Regions from separate parts of the Acetobacter sp. DmW_125128 genome, predicted to be linked through region 3. Evidence: riboswitches for the same ligand, from Rfam matches in the RefSeq annotation. Region 3 holds a riboswitch; each other region holds the start of a gene.

Region 1 (4,416 bases), on a different contig from region 3:
AACATACGCGGCAGGCGCAACTGCCCCATAATAACCGCACCTATGGAATGCGCACCGGCCCACCAATCTGCCAAGGCTGCTGGCACGTTAATGCTGCTTTCCCCCCACCACAAAGAGGCCACAGCCATAACGGCCACCAGCACCACCAACAGCGTGTTCAGCACAACGGGGCGCAAGGGCTTCATGGTTGGGTTTCCTTTACCGTAGGCTGCGTAATAGGTGGGTTTTGAAAATTCTTTGTGCCATCAGCCACAATGGTATCCCGCGCGTGACGTAATGAGGCAACGGCATCCAGCGTTTGTGGCAACCCACACAGCCAAAGGCGCGCTGGCACATCCACAACATGTGGCGGCGCAAACATGGCCAGCATAACCGGGTTGGCCAGCATGGCCTGTGCAAGAGAATGGCCGGGGCCGGAGGGATCGCGCACCAGTAAATCTGGGTGATAAGCCAACAGCACTTCCAGCGGTACGCGCCCGCCCAAAGGTGGCGTGCCTGCCGTGGTGGCAAAGTTACGCAAACCGGCATGAGCCAGCACATCATCGGGCAAACTATGGGCGTGCACCACAAAGCCATTGGCCTCATACACCACGGCTATGGGGTCTGATAGTTGGCGGGTGGTAGCAAGTTCCGCCAACCGGGCTTGAAATGCCGCTACAAGCTGCCGCCCGCGTTCGGGGTGCCCCACCGCATTGGCAACTTGCATGATCTGGTCTGGAATATCCGCCAAGGAAGATGCGGGCGGAAGCGTAAGCACTTTGGCCCCTACCTCCTTTGCAGCCCGCACAGCCAAGCGGGCTGTAAAGCGGCCTGCCAGCACCACATCTGGTTTGGCGGCCAACACTGTTTCCGCCGTGGATTGCAACACCGGCACGTCCTGCGCCTGCTGGCACAACACAGATTCCGTGCAATCCCGCGCCAAAGTGGAAAGGCCTATAATATCCTTGTGGTCTGCCAACATAAGGGCAAGCTGATCTGTGCACAGGTTAAGCGATGCCACACGCTCTGCCCGTTCCGCCCCCGGCGCAGGCACCGCAAGGGCTGCACCCAGTACACACATACCCACCCGGCGGAGGATTACGGAAAACTGCATCAGTAATTCAGCGTAAAGCCGCCATAGCCTGCGCGGCCGGGCTGAAGGTAGCCTATGGGGCTTTCATACTGGCGGTTCAGCAAGTTATCTGCCCGCGCAAACACTGTTACATAGCGGTTGATTTTATAACTGGCCGCCAGATCTATGGTGAAATATCCGTGGTCTTTACCGCATGTGCTGCAATACTGGTACGTATCGGAAATAACAGGCACATCACGCGCGCCGCTGACATACAGAATATTGCCCGAAAGCGAGAGCCCATCCACCGGCTGCCATGTGGTATTGAAGTTGAACTTGTGCTGCGGGCGGCGTTGGAGTTCTTGCCCGGTAGAGGCATCTCGCGCGTGGGTCCATGTATAGTTCAGGTTGAAATCCAGCGTATCCAGCGCTTTCCAGTCCAGATACGCTTCCACGCCATACATGCGGGCACGGGCGACGTTATTGTAGGAGTAGGTGGAGTAATAATTTTCGTAAGAACTTACGGACTGGATAAGGTTGCGCACGTGGTTTTCATACCATGTGGCCCCAAAATGCAATTTGTCATGCGCCAAGGTTTGTTCTACGCCCACATCATACCCTATCAGGCGCTCGGCCCGCAGGTTGGGGTTCCCCTTTTCTGCATAGCTGGTGGAAATCTGGTTGGCAAAAAGCTGATACAATGAAGGGCCATGAAAACCACTGCCTGCACTGGCCTTGATAACCGTGCCGCTGTGCGGAATATGAATGGCCGGAGCCACGCGCCACGTCACATAATTGCCGTAGCGGGAATTGGCGTCATACCGGATATTGGCCGCACCATATAAAATCTTGTTCCAATTACCCTGATACTGCCCATACCCTGCCGTGGTATCCATGCCCGCACTGGTGCTGAACGGCGTGGAAGATGGCGCGCTATTTCCTTGGCTGGAATTAAACGTATCATGAAAATGCTCTGCCCCCACAAGCAGAGATCCGTATTTATCCAGATTGACGGTGCCGTGCCAGTCTATCTTGATACGGCTGGTGCGGTAATATGTGGGATCATACTGCAAGGCATCGCCTTCCAGCGTGGTGCCGGTTTCTGTCCAGCTTCTGCGGCCTGTCATATACCCCAGACCAATGACCTGATCGAACCTGCCACCAAATGAGGACAAATGCGCAGTGCCCCGCACAATGGCCTGATTTTGCGTGGTATGTTCACGCTCGCTGCTGACATCACCGTAATATCCCAAGCGGCTGTAATATTCATCTTCCATATTATAGCTGCTGTAGGTGTGCAGATTGCTCTGGATCAGCCGGGCCGTTAGCCCCAGATCAAAATTATGCGTCACATCATAGCCAAGGCGAATATTGGCGGAGCGGTTATCGTTTCTATCCCCCCGGTGGCGCTGCTCCTTATCTGCGCCAAAATAGCGCCCGATATAACGCGGGATTTCATGAAAGCCATCCTGCCGGTAATGAGAAAGCTCCACATTGTAATGGAACTTTCCCTTACTGCCGCGCGCGCCCATAACCTGATTAAACGTGCCGTAAGATCCACCTTCCACCCGCACAAAAGGGGTGAACCTACCCTGCCCTTGCGCGGTGGTTATATCAATCACCCCGGCCATGGCATCCGCCCCGTACAGGCCACTTTGCGGCCCGCGCAAAATTTCTATGCGGCCCATGCCATCGGTTACAAACTGCGCGGCATCAAACGCACCAGAAGTGGAGCTGCCATCGTTAATATCCATGCCATCCAGCCGCACTTTTACCTCGTTGGCATTGTTGCCACGCATAAAAATAGAGGTAGTGCCCCCAAAACCGCCCGAACGCACCACATTCAGCCCCGGTTGGCGGGCCAGAATATCTGTTAACGTGCGGCGCTGCTGGGTGAGTATCTGCTTTTCTGTCACGATCGTCATGGCCGTGCCAATTTCATCCGCCCGCATGGGCCGCCGTGCGGCACTAACCGTAATGTAATCCGGGTAAGCCTGCGCACTGCGCGCTTGCACAGCTTGCATGCCCTCCACCCCGGCCAAAACAGGCGCATTTTGTGGCGCCGGAACAGTGGTAGCTGGTGTTGCTGCCGCCTTGGTGGCAACAGTATTTTTGCTCGTTGATGTGACGGAGGTTGGGGCATCTGCCGCCCAAACGGCAGTGGTTTCTACCAGCAGCAAAGATGAGCCGGTAAGCAAAAGGGTTTTAAGGCGCATGGCTTTAGGCAATCTCGCGGTTTAACAGCGTTGCCACGAGACCTGGCCCGGCTTTTTCCACCACAGGGGCGCAAACCACCCCATAGGCTAACCGCTAGCCCAGCCTGCCAGCACACCCCGGCTGACATGCCCCGTCTGCAACTGTGTGCTGATGGCAGGTCTCCTGGCTTGCGGTTTTTTCGGTTGTGGCACCCCTTCCCGGAAAGGTTTGTTCCAGTGGGCCAGCGCGTAAGGCGCTGTGCGTGCACATCCATGCCGCTTACAGTTGCGGGGACAGCCCGGGAATATCGCAAAACCATTGCAGGCAACGGCGCGGGCACCCGGTTCCCTTTTCATTCCCCTAAGGGGAAACCATCATGCGGTGTGGTTTACAGGCTGGGGGTGGCTTGTCAACAAAAGCACGCCACGTTTGGCAGGCGGGCTTTAGGCCTCCCGCGGGAGGCGCTGAGACTGCGAGCGGATCACCTGCTCCTCATAATCCAGTTCCTGCTGGAGCTTCCATTCTGTTTGGTCATTGATCTCTCTGCGCGATGTCATATCTCGCATGGCCTGCCGTTCTGCCCGCAGCAATTGCAGGCGCAGGGCCAGATCCATACGTGCATGGCGCAATGCCCGGTTACGATCCAGCGGCGTAATGCGCGGCGTTTCATCCTCCTCTTCCAACCGGCTGTGATACAGTTGATAGAGGCGGTCTATCACCTCCTGCCGCAGGGCTTCATCTGCGGCACTTTGCCCCTCCGGCTTAGCCAGTGCTGTGCCCTTTGGGTTGGGCGCAGGCGGCTGCGTGCGCGCTTTTGTAAGCACTGCAAGGGCTGCGCGTATCAGTTTTTGGCGGGCCATGTTTTCTTCCTGCGCATTTTTATCCACCGTTTCGTGCGGCAAAAAACGCAGGCACAGAGGAATGAACACACTGGCCGCCAGCAGGGAAAGCACAATTACACCTGTAGCCGCCACCACCACGGCATCGCGCATGGGAAAGGCATCTGTGCCATCCGCTCCTTCTGGCAGAGAAAGCACAGCCGCCAGCGTAACGGCCCCGCGCACCCCGGCAAATGTCAGCAACAAGCTGCCTGCAAAACCCGTGGGTTCAAACGGCAGGCTGCCAATACGCGCCACCACCCAACGGCCAAAAACGGATGTCCATACGCC
Region 2 (4,416 bases), on a different contig from region 3:
GTTCACACTGTTCAAGAAATCATAAATTCAACTTGCACACGACAATACAGATCCATCGCAGCTTTCTGTGCACCAATCAGATTCTGAACCGCTATATAGGTTTGCACGTAACTTGCTTCCGGCACGTGCGCTGGCCTGTCAGTCAGCGCCATCGCCATTTCTATCGCTGTATCGAGAAGCGGCCTGAAATGTGCTTCCAGATAGTCACCACGTATCTGATGGTCTGTTGGTAGATTGGAAACAGTCATCTGGAAAAGATCATAGCCATTCTGCTGCAATTGTTCTTCTTCAGGTAAAGCTGCATCTGTCCCCAGCAAAGAAATGACACAGGTTCGATCAGGTGCCAGAAAAATGATCTTTTCCAGCAAAGGATGAAAAGCATGGGAAGGTGGCGCGATAAAAGGCAATCTCATGGGACCGTCTTTTCTACACTCTCTGGCGCCTGACCACATCGCCTGAGCAGATCACGAAGTTGATTGATAACCGGGAAGACTTCCCGATTGTGATCTCCACCGAGGTCTTTCCATGCAGCCTGTTCCAGCTCGACAATCTCGCGATCTTCAAAGAAGACGCGCTCCGTGAATGCGACCAGTATTGGCCAGGCAAGATCCAGTAAAAAAGGCACTTTCAGTCGTTTGATCGACAACAGACCGAAAACACGGTTGGTCAACTCCTCACGATCCTGCGGCACATAAGAGATCCATAACTCCATCACGGGTTCCTCAATCCCTTGCGTTTCAATACGCAGGATCTGGTAAGGATATTGTGTCCTGATGGTCATGACATCCCGGTAGGCAAAATCCCGACCATCACGGCGTCTCTGGCCGTAGATCAGCGCCTCGCTCAAAGGCTGTTTGCCGCCGGTTCGTGCAAAGGTGTAGCGGGCCTCCACAAAATCCTCTCCGTGATCCATTCCGAGGAACCGAGGCTTCATTTTCCCGACCAACCGACTGTGCAGAACCTGATGATTCATATCCATCAGGTTTTCATGCATGAAACTGTAATGACAGTTCACCACCTGCCCGAAGCGCCGCGTGCGATAGCGCCTGTCTCTCACCCTTGGAAAATCAGGAAGCGCGGTCGTCGCCGCAAGAGACTGGTCTCCCATGAAAACAAAAATAAGCCCATCTTTTTCGCGGCAGGCCCAACTTTTGAGACGCAGACATTGCGCTTCGGCTGAAACATTCGGCGAAACACATTGGCCGTCCCGGTTATATCTCAGACCATGAGCAACGCAGCTTATCAGGTCACCATGGACGTTTCCTTTGCCAAGCAGAACCTGCCGATGGGCGCACAGGCCATCCAGAGCATAAGGAATGCCGCTTTTGGGGCGCACGACGACGATATGCTGCCCTGCAAACCGGACATCGATTGCCTTTTCCCGTCCCAATTCACGGGACCATGCGACAGGATACCAGAAGTTCGGATTGGTTCTGACACGTCTTAAATCAATCTGTACCGCGCACGCTGAATGATCTGAAATTTGGTGAAGTTCGTTTTCCATTGCCTCGGCTTTTCAACTGGCTCAGCGCAAAGGAAACAATACAACCCCTCGTCATGGAGCATCGTGTCGTCTCTCACATTTTGTCTGAGCAAGTGTACCCGTTATCAATTATCGGACAGAATGCATGATTGTCCGGTGACTGACTCTGAAGTGTCTAACGGATCAATGCTGTTTGCAGCACAAAAGCGTCATTCGTATATCGGCCAGAAATGATGGGGTAAGTCCCCCTGACCTGAAAAGAGTCCATCGCCTGATTCATCAGGAGTGACCGAGGCATGAGGCAGACAGGCATATATTCTCTCCTCCCTTCGGTCATCCCGCCCGACGGTTGGTGGCTGAGCAATGGCAGGTCTCCTGGCTCACGGATCATGGCCAACTGGTTCCAACCTTCCCGTTCCTATGAGAACAGTGGTTCACGTTCAAAGTGAACGAACCAGCGGCATACCGCCTACAGTTGCGGGAGCAGCCTCCGACTTTGCTTCCGGCCGATTGTCTGACCAGAACATAACGGAGTTCCCTATTAACCCGCTCGCGCGGGACCATTGAAGCGTTTGCTCCTGCACCATGCCGCCAAACGCATCCCACGTGCAAGCTGGAACATTCTGGAGCTGCGAAAGGCAGATATCAGTTTTTCGCATGTAGACCGAGACCGGATTGAGCTGATGTCCTGAAAACAAACATTACGCCAATCAGTTTCTGACTGCGTCTTTTCCCGAAGCAATGCAGCCACATTAGTCCATGAACAATATTGATGTATTGATGAAATCAAATCATTTCTGCTCACGGGTTCGTTCAGGCATAAAGCTACCATGACGATGACCACCACCGCCTAAAAAACTCAGAAGACAAACTTGGGGACGCCATGCCCCCGTGCCCGCATTCTGGTTTACGGTGGAAATAGGGATGCAGAACAACAATGATTCAGGATTCGACATTCAGTATCCATCGGCTTCGTTTCGATGAAAACTATCATCCTTCCGACAGAACCCGCCTTACGACCAATTTTGCCAATCTGGCGAGAGGGAAAAGCCGTCAGGAAAACCTGCGCAATGTCCTGCGGATGATAGACAACCGGTTCAATGATCTGGCGCATTGGGATAATGCCAACAGAGATCGTTACACTCTTGAACTTGAAATCGTTTCTGTGGAGATGGATCTCGCCTTTGCAGGCAAAAGCGGCAGCTTTCCTCTGATCGAAGTCCTCTACACAACAATTGTTGATAAAAACGCCAACAAACGGATAGAGGGCCTCGCCGGAAACAGTTTTTCCTCGTACGTGCGGGATTACGACTTCAGCGTGTTGTTACCGGCTTACAATAAAGAAAAAGCCAAATTCAGTGTTCCCCATAATTATGGGAACCTACATGGAAATCTCTTTAAAAGCGTTATGAACTCGTCTGCTTACAAGCAGAATTTTAAAAAATTACCGGTTATCTGCCTCAGTGTCTCGACCAATCGCACCTATCATCGAACGGAAAATCAGCATCCTGTTCTCGGCGTTGAGTATGAACAGCGTGAATTTTCTCTGACAGACCAGTATTTTAAAAAAATGGGAATGCAAGTTCGTTATTTCATGCCGCGCAATAGTGCTGCGCCACTGGCCTTCTATTTTTTTGGCGATCTGCTGTCTGACTACTCTGCTCTTGAACTGATCAGCACCATCAGCGTGATGGAATCTTTTCAGAAAATTTACCGTCCTGAAATTTACAATGCCAATTCTGCTGCGGCTGACTGTTATCAACCGAGCCTAAAACATCAGGACTATTCCAACACCCGCATTGTCTACGATCGGGAGGAGCGTACACAACTGGCGATCTCACAGGGACACTATACGGACGAGCATTTCATCAAGCCATATCACGACATTCTCGAAAAATGGTCTGCCGGTTACGTCGCCTGATCCATCAGAAATACAAGGTTACCTCTCATGAAAACACTCCTCCCCACCTCAACGGCTGGCAGCCTGCCGAAACCCTCATGGCTCGCACAGCCTGAGACACTCTGGTCCCCCTGGAAATTGCAGGGGGAAGAGCTGGTCGAAGGTAAGCAGGATGCGCTTCGCCTGACGCTGGACGATCAGAACCGTGCTGGCATTGATATCGTCAGTGACGGCGAGCAGACGCGTCAGCATTTCGTCACGACCTTTATTGAGCATCTCAGTGGTGTCGATTTCGAGAACCGTCAGACAGTCAAAATTCGCAACCGCTACGATGCGAGCGTACCATCCGTTGTCGGCGCCGTAGCGCGTGAAAAACCGGTTTTTGTCGAGGATGCAAAGTTTTTACGCACCCTGACAAAGAAACCTATCAAATGGGCGCTCCCCGGCCCCATGACGATGATCGACACGCTCTATGATGGCCACTACAAAAGCCGTGAAAAACTCGCTTGGGAATTTGCCAAAATTCTCAATCAGGAAGCAAAAGAACTGGAAGCGGCTGGTGTCGACATCATCCAGTTCGATGAACCCGCCTTCAATGTTTTCTTTGATGAGGTCAATGACTGGGGCATTGCCACATTAGAGAAAGCTATTGAAGGGCTGAAGTGCGAGACAGCAGTTCATATCTGTTATGGTTACGGCATCAAAGCCAATATCGATTGGAAAAATGCTCTTGGGGAAGAGTGGCGTCAGTATGAAGAGATCTTTCCCAAACTGCAAAAATCCAATATCGATCTGATTTCATTGGAATGTCAGAACTCCCGCGTTCCAATGGATCTGATCGAACTCATTCGTGGAAAAAAGGTCATGGTTGGCGCCATTGACGTGGCCACCAAAACCATTGAGACGCCTGAAAAAGTCGCCGATATTCTGCGAAAAGCACTTCAGTTTGTTGATGCTGACAAGCTTTACCCCTGCACCAATTGCGGTATGGCACCGTTACCGCGTGATGTAGCGCGTGGAAAACTGGGTGCTC
Region 3 (4,416 bases):
AGTCTTGCTCTGTGTATTTGCCAATGCCGCGCTCTGGATCTGGCGTAATGTTGGTGGAAATTACATCACCCATAGGTGTTGCAATTTTTAGGCCACCAGCAAATGGCTGCGAACCGGGCTTGGTGTGACAGGCAATACAATCTGATGCAGTGGCAATATAAGCACCACGATCCAGAACAGCCTGATCCGGGGCTGCATCTTCTGCATGGACAGGTGGCTGGGTAAGAGCGCAAACACCAAGCACCGTGCCTGCCGAAAGAAGGGTGCGCAAGGTTTTGGAAAAATCAGGCATGAGCAAGTTCTTTTTTCAGCGTATCGGCAACACGTAGCGCCAAGGCAGCTACAGTCAAGGTGATGTTGCCGGTGCCAACGGTTGAGAAAACCGAGGAACTGGCAATAAACAGATTGTCATGATCATGCGTTCGGCAATGGCCATCCACCACGGAATCCTTGGGATCTGCGCCCATAATGGTGCTGCCTGCGGGATGATCCTGCGGGAAGTAGCCCGGAGTCCACTGTTCATCCGTACCGTGCATCAGTTTGATTAGGTCGCGGAAAACATAGCGTGTGTGTTCACAACTGCGCACAGTGTATTCGGGCAGCTTATAGTACACTTCTGGGTGCGGAATCCCCAGAATGTCCTTATGATCTTTGCTGAGTGTCAGACGGTTGTTGGGATCTGGCAGAGCTTCGTTATGGCTGAACAGCCGCACAGTGTGTGAAGCTAGGTAACGAATCTGTTCTTCCAGTTCCCGGCCAACGTACCCTTTGGAAATAGCTAACTGGGTAGCCAGATCCACTTGGTTATCATCCACCATGTGCACAAGGTAGGCCCCACGGTCTGAGCGCCAGTTTCCATCACGGAAATTGTCGATCACGTTGGTTTCCAGCGGCCCACGGCCCGGCCACAAGGCTTGATCGCCACTGATGAAGGTAACCTGTACACCGGTATGATCCATCATGTTGCGGCCTACATGGCCGGAACTGTTGGCAACACCATCCGGGCTTTGTTCATCAGCAGAAAGCAGCAGCAGTTTAGCTGTTTCAATGCAGTGCGCAGCAATAACAAAATATTTGCCCGTAACGCGGTGTGACCCTTTGTCGGGGTCAAAGTAATGCACGGCGGTTACGCGCTTGTTCGCGCTGTCTCGCTCAATCTTATACACCACAGCGTTGGGGATAAACTTAGCCCCGGCAGCTTCTGCATGGTAAACGGAATAGCTACCGTTATACATGGCCCCAATAGGGCAGATGGGCATGCAGTTATTATGCCCTTCACACGTTGGGCGGCTATCATACGGGCGAGTGTTACGTGCTTGTGGTTCGTGCACCACGCGCCACGGCGTTTTTTCCTGAATCAGTTTGCGGAATTGTTGTGCAGCGTAGGAAATGGGCAGTGCATCCATAGGATATGGCTGCCTGCGAGGAGACCCAAGATCTTCTACCGCAGGATCTGGCCCGCAAACCCCCATCATGACTTCTGCCTGATAGTAAAAGGGTTCCAGATCATCGTAAGTCAAGGCCCAATCGCGGCCCTGACCGTAACGTGTTTTGAGTTCAAAGTCTGATGGTAGGTAACGCCATGCGCACCCAGCCCAGTGCCATGTGGTACCGCCCATCATACGTAAGTAAACCTGCTGATAGGCTTCGGCATTTGGGCCGGAGGTATGCAGATACTCGTTAGGGGTTTGCTGATCAGGCGGATGCCGTGCCCAAGGTACAGCCGGGAATGGCCCCTGATAAGAGGGTTTGTTTTCCAGATTGCGGAAGTTTTCTACAAAATGCTGGCGGTCAACACGTGGGCCAGCTTCCAGCACAATGACGGAAATACCGGCGCGCGCCAGTTCGTTGGCAATAGAACTACCTGCAACGCCTGATCCTACGATCACAACGTCGGCTGAAAGATTTTCTTCGGAGGGCATAAAGCGGGGTATCCCGTAAGATCAGGTCGGTTCGATAACAAGGGCGGAAGCAGAAAGTGCAGGGTGCCCTTTTGGGCGTGCAACTTCTGGTGGCTTGCTTGTCCAGTAGAATGGGCCGCCTGTTGCATAGGTTTTGGGGTAAACGGCATCCTTGGTGATGTCGAACATCAGGGCGGAGCGGTAAACCACCACTTTGCCATCCGCAATACCTCGGTACCAGCCGGTTAGAATTTCGTGGATGACATTTTTAAGTTTGGGATCAGATTTTTCTGCTGCATGAGCAAAGGCAGATGCCGTCGTAAATTTTTCTCGCTCTAGTAGAGTATGCAGGGCGTTAAGTTTATCCTGTCGATCGGCATTGGCATGCACGATATTGGCATATAGGGCCGCACCAATCTGGGGGTTTAGCGTATCTCTATCTGTCAGTCGCTGGGATATCTGCATAAAGTGAGAGAGGTCTTCAGTGTTTGGTGTAGTAGGCGCGGTATTAGCAAGCGCCGCACCTGTTGTGCCTGCAACAGAAAGACCAATACCACCTAAAAGCACATCCCGACGGGACATGCGCAACAGTTTATTCAGGCGCATGGCGTTAGGAGATGAACACCACTCCGCCACAGGCTGCCCCTCGTGCGTTTGTCTCATTCTTCGGATTCTCCCTACAAAACCGGGCTCCGCCTTGTCAGAATGAAACATTGCGGAGAATATCGAGTTCAAAATTACGGGTAGTTTTATAGGGACGGCCTGAGCTTGCAAGCTGTTGTAATGGAATAATAGGTTATTTCATGCTTCGTTGAAGCAGGTATGCTTAGGGGTTAATGTGGCAGTTGTTGCCTATACGGCCATGAAATGGCTGCCAGGTATCTGTTCTACCAAAGAGCTCCAAACCTAAAAAACCATGCAGTTTCAGGGCACCATCGTCCGCTATCCATATAATGGCATCGTAAGTATTTTTGCTCTGAGGATCAAAGATATGACCTTTCCAGTGGTCATGCCGGTCTTCCATGGGATGGAAGCCTTTGAGCATCTGAAGGTTACATTCTGTTTTTCTACGGCCAGAAGCTTCTTCATCTTGCGTTAGGTTTAACCCTACAAGGTTCCCACACATTTTATCGCCACAGGTGTGGATATTGAATACGCCTTTACCGTCTTCCGTAATCCATTGTCCGGTTATGGCTGGTGTGGAGGCGCTTTCTGCATGAGCGTTGGAGGGTATATTGCTCCATGCAAGAAGCAGTGCTGTTAAAAATGAGCTAAAGGCATGTTTATGCATGTTACTGCCTGTTTTGCCGCTGCCGGTTCATCCCGCCCGGTATGATGTGCCTGATGGAGGCAGGTCTCCTGGCTTGGGGATATGGTATGTTAGACCTTTTACCTTCCCAGCCGTGTTTATCGGCCAGTGGCTAGCCGTGACCGGCAGCAGGTCAAACCTCCCCTTACAGTTGCGGGAGCAGCTGCCGACTATAAAGATTCTGCTTCAATTTAAGGCAGAAATCCGTACACGGCATTCCCTTTCAAGCCGCTTGCGCAGCACCATCCATCTGTTCGAATATATATTCTAGCAATAAGCAGGTTTGGTGCCAGTATGAGAAAAGCAAGGCAGGTGAGATGTTTTTGCGCCTCGCTTTGCCTTACAGGGCAGCAATAACCTTAAGCCCTGCCAGAATAGCATTGGGAATAACCGAGGTTTCTCCGGGGCGCATCATGTACTCAAACTCGGATGTAATAACCAAGCCCGGTGTGACAGGAATGCCGTAATATGCTTCCAGAATTGCAGAATGTGTTTGTGGCCCATTGATATAGGGGCCAAGGGGAACGCCCGCAGCTTCCTGCATACGTTGCCCATAGGCCAAGCGTGGGCTGAGTTGGTAATAGGAATACATGACGCCCAGACGATCCAAAGGCCGGTGGGGGATAATACCCAAAAGGGAAGCCCCTGCGTAGAACTCGTTTGAGAATGTGGAGTTACTTGGCGTGTTATGAATGAAGCCAGCTAGCACATATCCGCCAGCCATCTGATGTTCGCCATGGCTGCGATACACCATCTGGTCTGCCTCTATATAAAATGTATCACGCGGTTTGAGTTTGTGCGGATGCACAGAGCCCGCAAAAGCAGCGGGAATGGTGCCAACCATATCGGGGTAAGGAGACGTGTCATGCCCAAAACCGATTTTGTAATGGCCCGGAAGCTTGCGCGTGCCAAAAAACGGTTCCCACGTTAACTCAATGGGAGTTTGAATACCTGTATAAGGCTCATCGCCCCATGCCCAACCTGTATTGTCACGTGCTTTGGGGCCTATGCGATAAATACCAGTGCGCAGGATAAGATCATGTGTTGGCCGAAAGCGCACTGTGCCTCCCCATGATGTTTTGGGGTAAACGCTCCAACCTGCCGGTTCTCGTATAGCCATGGGTGCAGAGCACATGGTCATGAATGTGCACAGTAAAATAGAAGTAGAATAGGTATGTGTAAGTGAAATGCGTCCGACATTGATAT

The links. A riboswitch is a leader RNA that binds a small molecule or an ion and turns the genes downstream of it on or off. The one in region 3 is predicted to bind cobalamin.
Region 1: another riboswitch for cobalamin. It lies ahead of FKW19_RS11740 (TonB-dependent siderophore receptor); the one in region 3 lies ahead of FKW19_RS02360 (DUF2147 domain-containing protein).
Region 2: another riboswitch for cobalamin. It lies ahead of FKW19_RS10625 (Rieske 2Fe-2S domain-containing protein); the one in region 3 lies ahead of FKW19_RS02360 (DUF2147 domain-containing protein).

Annotation. Positions count from the first base shown of each region.
Region 1 covers NZ_VHOP01000038.1:50,419-54,834, forward strand. The annotation lists gene FKW19_RS11730 (iron ABC transporter permease) at 1-185, opposite strand, end outside; gene FKW19_RS11735 (ABC transporter substrate-binding protein) at 182-1,093, opposite strand; gene FKW19_RS11740 (TonB-dependent siderophore receptor) at 1,093-3,267, opposite strand; cobalamin riboswitch at 3,403-3,638, opposite strand; gene FKW19_RS11745 (Na+/H+ antiporter) at 3,691-4,416, opposite strand, start outside.
Region 2 covers NZ_VHOP01000034.1:78,721-83,136, forward strand. The annotation lists gene FKW19_RS10620 (hypothetical protein) at 12-413, opposite strand; gene FKW19_RS10625 (Rieske 2Fe-2S domain-containing protein) at 410-1,504, opposite strand; cobalamin riboswitch at 1,831-2,063, opposite strand; gene FKW19_RS15965 (hypothetical protein) at 2,047-2,175, shown strand; gene FKW19_RS10630 (DUF1852 domain-containing protein) at 2,421-3,404, shown strand; gene FKW19_RS10635 (methionine synthase) at 3,432-4,416, shown strand, end outside.
Region 3 covers NZ_VHOP01000006.1:12,098-16,513, reverse strand. The annotation lists gene FKW19_RS02375 (cytochrome c) at 1-292, opposite strand, end outside; gene FKW19_RS02370 (GMC family oxidoreductase) at 285-1,922, opposite strand; gene FKW19_RS02365 (sorbitol dehydrogenase family protein) at 1,944-2,615, opposite strand; gene FKW19_RS02360 (DUF2147 domain-containing protein) at 2,728-3,192, opposite strand; cobalamin riboswitch at 3,233-3,472, opposite strand; gene FKW19_RS02355 (carbohydrate porin) at 3,551-4,416, opposite strand, start outside.